One region of the Mesorhizobium sp. M0800 genome, then DNA from elsewhere that is predicted to be linked to it. Evidence: predicted binding sites of a transcription regulator. Region 1 holds the regulator's gene; the other holds the start of a gene.

Region 1 (4,697 bases):
GCTTGCCATCCTGGTCATTCCGGTGGTCGTGCGCACCACTGAAGACATGCTCAACCTGGTGCCGAACGCGTTGCGTGAAGCCGGTGCCGCGATCGGCGCGCCACGCTGGGTGGTGATCCGTTCGGTCGCCTACCGCGCCGCATTGTCCGGTATCGTCACCGGCATATTGCTGGCGATAGCACGCATCTCCGGCGAGACGGCGCCGCTGCTCTTCACCGCGCTCAACAACCAGTTCTGGAGCAGCAATATCAACGCGCCGATGGCCAGCCTGCCGGTGACCATCTTCCAGTTCGCTCTCAGCCCTTACGAGGAATGGCAGCAACTGGCGTGGACCGGCGCACTCATAATCACCCTGACGGTTCTGGGCTTGAGCATCCTCGCCCGCAGCCTTACCGGACGCAGAGAGGACAGATGACACAGATGTTGTCCCCAGACATGACGATGGCCGAAACGGTCGCCGAGAAGACGAAGATCGAGGTCAAGAATCTCAACTTCTACTACGGCCAGAGCAAGGCGCTGAAGGACATCAGCCTGTCGCTGCCTGAGCGCAGTGTCACGGCCTTCATCGGCCCTTCGGGCTGCGGGAAATCGACGCTGCTGCGTGTGTTCAACCGCATCTATGAGCTCTACCCAAAACAGACGGCCGAGGGCCAGGTGCTGCTCGACGGCAAGAACATTCTCGACCGGTCGCAGGATCTCAACCTCCTCAGGACCAAGATCGGCATGGTGTTCCAGAAGCCGACGCCGTTCCCGATGTCGATCTACGAGAACATCGCCTTCGGCGTCAGGCTCTACGAGAACCTCGGCAAGTCCGAGATGGACGGCCGCGTCGAACAGGCGTTGAAGCGCGCCGCGCTGTGGAGCGAGGTCAAGGACAAGCTCAACGCCAGCGGCTTGAGCCTGTCCGGCGGCCAGCAGCAGCGGCTCTGTATCGCCCGCACCGTGGCCGTGAAGCCGGAAGTCATTCTGCTCGACGAACCGGCTTCGGCCCTCGACCCGCTGTCGACTGCCAAGATCGAGGAACTGATCGACGAATTGCAAGCCGACTACACGATCGTCATCGTCACCCACAACATGCAGCAGGCGGCGCGTGTGTCGCGCCAGACCGCCTTCATGTATCTGGGTGAACTGGTCGAGTTCGACCGGACCGAGAAGATCTTCACGTCGCCCCGCGAGAAGCGCACGCAGGACTACATCACTGGCCGCTTCGGCTGAGCCGTTCCGATCATGCATATGAGGACAGGACCATGGGCGAACACACAGTCGCTTCTTTCGACGAGGATCTCGAGCAGATCAGCAAGCTGATCCGCGACATGGCCGACCTCGCCGGTTCGATGGTCGGCGGGGCGACCAAGGCCCTGTTGAATTCCGACAACGTGCTGGCGCAACGCGTCGTTTCCGACGACGCCATCATGGATGCGCGTCAACGCGAACTGGACGACCGCGCCATCACCCTGATCGCCAAACGCCAGCCGATGGCCCACGATCTTCGCCATGTGGTCGGAGCGATCCGCATGGCGGGCGACCTCGAACGCATCGGCGACCTTGCCAAGAATATCGCCAAGCGCGTGAGTGCGGTCGGCCTCAGCGCCACGCCGCGGGACCTGTCGCATTCCATCGACGCGATGGCGCAGCTGGTTCTCATCCAGGTGCAGGGTGTCATCGAGGAATATGCTGCAGGCGATGCGGCCGCGTTGGCCAAGCTGCGTGCCGCCGACGAGCGCATCGACGTCAAATACACGTCCGTGTTCCGCGAGCTCTTGACCTACATGATGGAAGATCCGCGCAACATCACCGCTTGCACGCACCTGCTGTTCTGCGCCAAGAATCTGGAGCGGATCGGCGACCATGTCACCAACATCGCCGAAAATGCGTATTATGTGCTGACCGGCGAGCAATTGCCGGTCAATCGTCCGAAGCAGGACGAAACGACAATGTCCGCACCGGTGACATGATGGGGGTGCCCAGCCGATGATCGCACCACGCATAATGGTGGTGGAGGACGAGGAGCCGTTGGGTGTGCTGCTCCGCTACAATCTCGAATCCGAAGGCTACCAGGTCGAGGTGGTGACACGCGGCGACGAAGCCGAGATCCGTTTGCAGGAGAATGTGCCCGACCTTTTGGTGCTCGACTGGATGATACCAGCGGTTTCCGGCATCGAGCTCTGTCGTCGGTTGCGGGTGCGCCCCGAAACCGAGCGGCTGCCGATCATCATGCTGACCGCGCGCGGCGAGGAGAGCGACCGGGTGCGCGGTCTTTCGACCGGCGCCGACGACTATCTGGTGAAACCGTTTTCGACACCAGAATTCATGGCCAGGGTCAAGGCGCTGCTGCGGCGCGCCAAGCCGGAAGTGCTGTCCAGCGTGCTGAAGGTCGGCGACATCGTGCTCGATCGCGAATCGCACAGGGTCTATCGCAAGAAGAGCGAAATCAGGCTCGGGCCGACCGAATTCCGGCTGCTCGAGTTCATGATGCGGCATCCGGGCCGTGTCTTCTCGCGCAGCCAGTTACTCGATAATGTCTGGGGCGAGACAATCTACATCGACGAACGCACCGTCGACGTGCATGTCGGGCGGCTGCGCAAAGCCGTCAACAACGGCCGGATGCCGGATGTCATCCGCACCATCCGCGGTGCCGGCTATGCGATCAGGGAAGATTGACCCGCCTGGTCAGGCTACGTTCTTTCTGACGCTGGGCCTCATTTGCGCGCCCGGCGCGAAAATCTCCTGGTCGACGAAGCTTAACGCCCGCATCGCGCAGCCTTCGCGGATCAGCGGCAATTCGTTCGGCTCTGTATCGAAGGAGATCGAGCCTGAATGCTGACCGCCGGCGGTCTGGGCGATTGCCTTCCGCAAGGCCGGCTCGATCAGATCGAAGGCGGCGGCACTGGCGCCGACCATCGCGACCGGTGCCGGATCGATCAGCGCGAACAGCGAGCCGAGACCGAAACCCAGCGCCTCGCCGGCCTTGCGGTAGGCCTCGCGTTCCGGCCCATCTTTCTCGCGCGCCCGAGCCGCCAGTGCTCGCATGTCGGCGTCGCTGACGTCGGCGACCGGTTCGCTGTCGTCGCTCATCTGCCTGGCGTTGCGCCAGATGGCGTAGTTGCCGGCATAGGCCTCGATGCAGCCGCGCCGCCCGCAACGGCAGAGCGCGCCGCCCGGACGATGGATCATGTGGCCAAATTCGCCGCCCGAGGAATGCGTCCCGGTGAACAGTTCGCCCTTCAGCACCAGCCCCATGCCGATGCCATGCGAAAGCAGGATGGCGATGAAGTCGTCGCGATAGCGATCCGGATTGCGCCAGCGCAAAGCCACCGCCATCATGTTGCAGTCGTTCTCCACCGTTGCCGGGATGCCGAATTCGCCCTCCAGCATGTCGGCAAAGGCGATGTCGGTCTGCGGCGTGATCGGCGACCACAGCATGGCGCGTGCAGGGGAGTCGGTAATGCCCTGAATCGCCAGGGCGATGCGGGCGACACTGCGGACGTCAAGGTCTGGATCCTGCAGCCGGCGCCGGACGATGGCCATGCATTCACGGATCAGCTCGTCGCGCGGCATGGTCAGCGTGTCCAGCCGGCGCTGTTCCTCGGCGACCACCTGTCCCGTATAGTCGATAATGGCGGCCGACAGGAAATTCAGCGACAACACCACGGTCAGCACCGCCGCCGCTTCCGGGTTGAGGGCGAGGCCGACCTGCGGACGACCGCGTTTCAACGAAACGGGCTCACTTGCCTTGCTCTCGGCGAGGATGCCTTCCCGTATCAGGTCGGAAGAGATCGCCGATATGGTCGAATGACTGAGGCCGGTGGTAGCTGCGATCTCAGTACGCGATGGCTGGCCGGCCCGGCGCACCGCCGAGATCACCATCGCCCGGTTGCGCCGGCGCAAATCGTCATGGCGGATTCCGACCGACATTGTTTTGCTTTCCTCCCGGTTGCCGCGGCCGCTCATGAACCGGAAGCCGTCGGTAATGTCCGACAAATAGTGTCGGATGCAGGCAAATAGTGTCAGATGCAGGTGGCGCTGTCATCGTTTATTCCGACGCTCGAAAAAACTCGCAGAGTCATCAAAATCCATCAGAATCGATGTTGACAGCAGCCGGAGATCGGGCCAGTATTTTTTCGAGGCTCGAAAAAATTAGAGCTTCTAAGCTGGTCTTTGAGCCAATTGGTCACGCCGTACGCGGCGCAGGGAGGATATGATGAAGAAATTCACGACCGCCATTCTGGCGGGTGTCGCCATGACGCTGGCGCTGGCGTCGGCGGCGCAGGCTAAAGACAAGGTCATCGGCGTTTCCTGGTCGAACTTCCAGGAAGAGCGCTGGAAGACAGACGAGGCCGCAATGAAGGCGGCCATCGAGGCCGCAGGCGACAAGTATATTTCCGCCGACGCACAGTCCAACCCCGGCAAGCAGCTCACCGACGTCGAGAGCCTGATCTCGCAGGGCGCCAACGCACTGATCATCCTGGCGCAGGACGCCTCGGCCATCGGGCCGGCCGTGCAGAAGGCACTGGACGAAGGCATCCCGGTCGTCGGCTATGACCGGCTGATCGAGAACAAGGACGTGTTCTATCTGACCTTCGACAACAAGGAAGTCGGCCGCATGGAGGCCCGCGAAGTCTTCAAGGTGAAGCCGGAAGGCAACTACGTCTTCATCAAGGGTTCGGGTTCCGATCCGAATGCCGATTTCCTGTTTG
Region 2 (4,697 bases), on a different contig from region 1:
ACAAAGCCGGCGGCACGCCGCAAGCGGTTGCGACGTTCAAGCCGGGCAGCGCCGACATCGGCACCGACGGCAAGTCGACAATCTTCGTGCCGCTGATGAACGACGGCGAGATCGCGGCATTGGGCCTCGACTAAGCCAGCCATCGGCTCAGGCGGCGGGCGCGGCTTTCTTCAGCTGCGCCCGCGATCCGTGATCGAGGCGGTATAAGTCACCAGCGGCCGCTTGACGCCGTGGTTGATCAGCATGCGGCGTATCTGCGGCGAAGCGCCTGATATAATGAAGCGAACGCCGGCGCGGCTCGCCTTGTGGGCCGCACCCTCGATGACATTGGCCGCCGTTGAATCGAAGAACGGCACCGCCGAACAGTCGAGGATGAAGTTCCTGCGCTGGCGCGGTCGGCGACGTCTTCCTGCACCAAGGATTGATGGTCTGCCTCCAAACATGCAGCACTCTTTGCCAGCCGATGCACTGTGATGCTACAAACCTCGGCATCGTTTGGCGGGACATCCACTGCGATCCCGATTTCACAGGCACGACTTCAAAAGGATGAGCGGGTGAAGATATTCAAAGCGTTGGCGACCTCGACAGCCTTGCTGTCGATGGTTTTCCTGCTGGCAGGCTGCGGTCATGGCCTGATCAACAGGCTGATTTGAGTCAGGTGCCGTCGGCCCGCCCAAACCATCGCTGCAGGAACCGTGCCGCAAGCCAGCACAGCATCGCCCAGGCAAAGCCGGCGCACCAGCCGGCCAATACGTCGGACGGCCAGTGGACGCCGAGATAGATGCGGCTGATGCCGACCACCACCGTCGTCAGCACCGCCAGCCCGAGTACATAGATCTTCGTTGTCCGCCCGGGCAAAAACCGCGCCGCCATGCTGCCCAGCGTCAAATATGTCACCGCCGACAGCATGGCGTGGCCGCTCGGAAACGAAAGCGATGCCACATCGGCGAGATGCGAGACCAGATCAGGGCGCGGCCGGTCGATGTCGAATTTCAGCACGCTTGACAGGAGCTGGCCGCCCGCCACCGCGACGAACATGAGAAGCGCCGCGCCTGGCCTGCGGATAAGGAGCAGATAGACGATCATTGCTGCCGTGATCAGCACCAGTACGCTGGCGCTGCCGAGGCTGGTGATGTCGCGCATCGCCCCTTCCAGCCACGCCGGTCCGATCGGATTGTCGGGCTGCCCGGCCTTGCGGAAGGCAAGCAGGATTTCGGTATCGAAGGCATGCGGCGTGGTCGCCCGCGCCAGCTCCATCAGCTCCTCGAACCCCCACAGCCCGCCGGCAATGACCAACCCGGCCAGCAGAACAGGAAATTCGATCCAGTTGCGCAGTCTGCTTGCAATCTTCTTCATCGGCCCGATCGCAGTTACAGCCTTTGCAGATAGGGCCCGAGCGTGATCAGCGCCACAGCTGCGATGGCAAGCACGATGCCGGTCGCCTGCAAGGCATTGACGCGCTCGCCGAAGAAGACCAGCGCCACCACATTCACCGACACCAGCTGGATCACCGCCGACAGGCTGAACGACACCGACATGCCGAATTCACGGATCAGCCTCAGCATGATCAGATTGCCCAGCGAATAGAGCGCCAACGTCAGCACAATCTTGCCGAGGCTCGGCGCCAGCCCCCACTGTTTTGCGGCCATCGCCGCCAGCAGGAAGATGACCGTCGAAACGCAGAGCTGCCCAAGTCCCCAGAAACTCACTTTTGTTCTCTCCCGATGTGTCCCTACGCGCCTGCCGCAGCTCTTGTTTCCGAAGCGCCGGTCGCGGTCAAGCGGGGCCGATGTTGGATACGAAATCGCAGGCGGCAATTAGCCGGCATGTCATCAAACTGTGACCTGCCGGCGATACCGGATTGGCCAGGCAACACGCTCCAGCAATCCATCCAGCCAGAGGCAGGCCCAATGACCGAACATCGCTCCCCTGACGCCCATTTCCGCACCAGCCTGCTCGAGGAAAACGATGGGCCAGGAGCCAACCCCACCGACAACCGCACCATGGGTGAGATCATCGCCGCGCGGTTCTCGCGCCGCGGCTTCCTCAAGAGCTCGCTTGCCGTCTCGGCCATAGCCGCTACCGTCAGCCCGCTGGCGCTGATCACCGCCGACAACGCCCGCGCCGCCGAAGGCTCCGCCTTCGCTTTTGACGAGCTCGAGGCCGGCATCGACGACAAGCATCACGTCGCACCCGGCTATGACGCCGATGTACTGCTGCGCTGGGGCGATCCGCTGTTCGCCGATTCGCCGGAATTCGATCCGACAAAACAGTCGGCGGAAGCCCAGGCCAGACAATTCGGCTATAACAACGACTATGTCGGCTATATCCCGATCGACGGCTCGGCCGAGCACGGCCTGCTGGTGGTCAACCACGAATACACCAATCCGCACCTGATGTTTCCGGGCCTCGTCACCATCGTCGACGGCAAGGCCAAGCAGGCGCCCCTCAGCAAGGAACAAGTCGAGGTCGAGATGACGGCGCATGGCGGCACTATCGTCGAGATACGCAAGGTATCAGGCAAATGGCAGGTCGTTCGCGACGGCAAGCTCAACCGCCGCATCACCTCCAACACCGAGATCGCGCTCTCCGGCCCGGTCGCCGGCCACGACCGCGTCAAGACCAGCGCCGATCCGACCGGCACGAAGATCATCGGCACCATCAACAATTGCGCCGGCGGCGTCACGCCATGGGGCACCTATGTCATGGCCGAGGAGAACATCCACGGCTATTTCTCGGGCGAGCTGCCGCAGGGGCATAAGGAAGCCGCCAATTACAAGCGCCTCGGCATTCCCGAAGGTGCCTATGAATGGGCAGCGCATTACGACCGTTTCGACATCGGCAAGGAGCCGAACGAGCCGAACCGCTTCGGCTGGATCGTCGAGGTCGACGTCCAGGATCCGACTTCGGCGCCGAGGAAGCGCACCGCGATGGGGCGCTTCAAGCATGAGGGCGCCGAATCGATCGTCGCCAAGGATGGCCGTGTCGTCTTCTATCTCGGCGACGACGAGCGCTTCGACTATGCCTATAAGTTCGTCACGACAGGCAAGTTCGACCCGGACGACCGCGCCGCCAACATGAATTTGCTCGACGACGGCACCTTGCATGTCGCCAAGTTCGCCGAGGACGGTTCGGTCGAATGGCTGCCGATCGTCTTCGGCCAAGGGCCGCTGACGGCGGAGAACGGCTTTGCCAGCCAGGCCGACGTGCTGATCGAGACGCGCCGCGCCGCCGACCTGCTCGGCGCCACCAAGATGGACCGCCCGGAAGACATCCAGCCCAATGCCACCAACGGCAGGGTCTATGTCATGCTGACCAACAATTCGAAACGAAAAACCGACCAGGTTGACGCCGCCAACCCACGTGCCGAGAACGCCTTTGGCCATATCATCGAGATCGTCGAGGACGGCGGCGATTTCACTGCGACAAATGGCAAGTGGGAAATCCTGCTGAAATGCGGCGATCCCGCTGTGGCCGACGTCGGCGCCACCTTCTCGACCGCAACCACCGCCAATGGCTGGTTCGGCATGCCGGACAATTGCACGGTAGATTCGGCCGGCCGCCTCTGGGTCGCCACCGACGGCCAGGGCCCGAAAGCCACCGGCCGCACCGACGGTCTGTGGGCTGTCGATACGGAAGGGCCGGCACGGGCGACATCAAAGCTGTTCTTCCGCGTGCCGATCGGCGCCGAAATGTGCGGTCCCCTGTTTGCGCCGGACGACCAGACCGCCTTCGTTGCCGTCCAGCATCCGGGCGACGGCGGCGAGGACTGGGAGGCTTTCGGCCGTCCGTCCTACTATGAGGATTTGTCGACGCGCTGGCCCGACTTCAAGCCGGACATGCCGGTGCGCCCGGCGGTCGTTGCCATCACCAGGCAAGGCGGCGGCAAGATCGCGGTCTGACACGCAGCCAGCTCTTGCATCTCGAGGAAGGATTTCGGCGACACGAAATCCTTCCTTCCGATACGGGATGCATCCATGCTGCGCATCATGCGCCGACTAATCATTCGCTGCGCTGAACCACGGCCACATTCATTGTGCTTCGCAACCTGAAGCCAATGGACTCGTATAGTGTAATGGCCGTGACGTTGCTGGCATAGGCGTGGAGATAGGGAACTTCGCCGCGCGCCACTATCCGGTTTGCCACGAATAGGGACAGCAGCTTTCCCAGGCCACCGCCGCGAAATTCCGGATGTGAGCACACCCCGCTGAGTTCGGTATAGCCAGGTTGCTTCATGCGCTCGCCGGCCATTGCCGCAAGCCTGCCCTCGATTTTCACACCCCAAAAATCGCCCAGGCTCAAGGCTTCGAGCGTGAATGGGCCAGGCTTGGTGAGCAATGCCAGGGCGAGCATCTCAGCAGCATCGTCTCGGGTCAGACGATGCACGCGCGGGTCGGAGACGATCTGCAATGGCTGCTCGGCGATCATCTGAACCCCGGCTGCGGTCGAAGTCGCGGAAAGCCCCGTGGGCAGAGCAATCGCGTCCGCTTGAAGCAGGATCACACTCTCGCCCGGGGAGACAAGGTTCTCGAGCGCCCGCAGGCTTTCCGGGTCGTCCGCGCCAGTGGCGGCGAAAGGGACGATCGACGGCCGATATCGCATGGCGAGGTTGTCACCCTCCGCGAAGGCCCGATGTCGCGTCTGAAGCCCGCTCCAGATAGGGCGGTCGAGCAGATGTCTCATTGCGCGGCACCCTC

The links. Region 1 encodes PhoB, which activates phosphate uptake and scavenging genes when phosphate is short. Its sites were predicted from a motif close to TGTCATNNANCTGTCAT; they were not measured.
Region 2: the regulator PhoB is predicted to act here: its motif matches at 1,828-1,844, upstream of NKI18_RS26135 (PhoX family protein).

The regions. Positions count from the first base shown of each region.
Region 1 covers NZ_JAMYOZ010000025.1:79,734-84,430, forward strand. Annotated here, with positions in the region: gene pstA (phosphate ABC transporter permease PstA) at 1-415, shown strand, start outside; gene pstB (phosphate ABC transporter ATP-binding protein PstB) at 412-1,215, shown strand; gene phoU (phosphate signaling complex protein PhoU) at 1,248-1,955, shown strand; gene phoB (phosphate regulon transcriptional regulator PhoB) at 1,972-2,661, shown strand; gene NKI18_RS24565 (ROK family protein) at 2,671-3,915, opposite strand; gene xylF (D-xylose ABC transporter substrate-binding protein) at 4,202-4,697, shown strand, end outside.
Region 2 covers NZ_JAMYOZ010000029.1:18,409-23,105, reverse strand. Annotated here, with positions in the region: gene NKI18_RS26155 (SMP-30/gluconolactonase/LRE family protein) at 1-134, shown strand, start outside; partial or broken gene NKI18_RS26150 (sodium-independent anion transporter) at 171-395, opposite strand; gene NKI18_RS26145 (phosphatase PAP2 family protein) at 655-1,356, opposite strand; gene NKI18_RS26140 (hypothetical protein) at 1,371-1,709, opposite strand; gene NKI18_RS26135 (PhoX family protein) at 1,911-3,902, shown strand; gene NKI18_RS26130 (GNAT family N-acetyltransferase) at 4,003-4,683, opposite strand; gene NKI18_RS26125 (MarR family winged helix-turn-helix transcriptional regulator) at 4,680-4,697, opposite strand, start outside.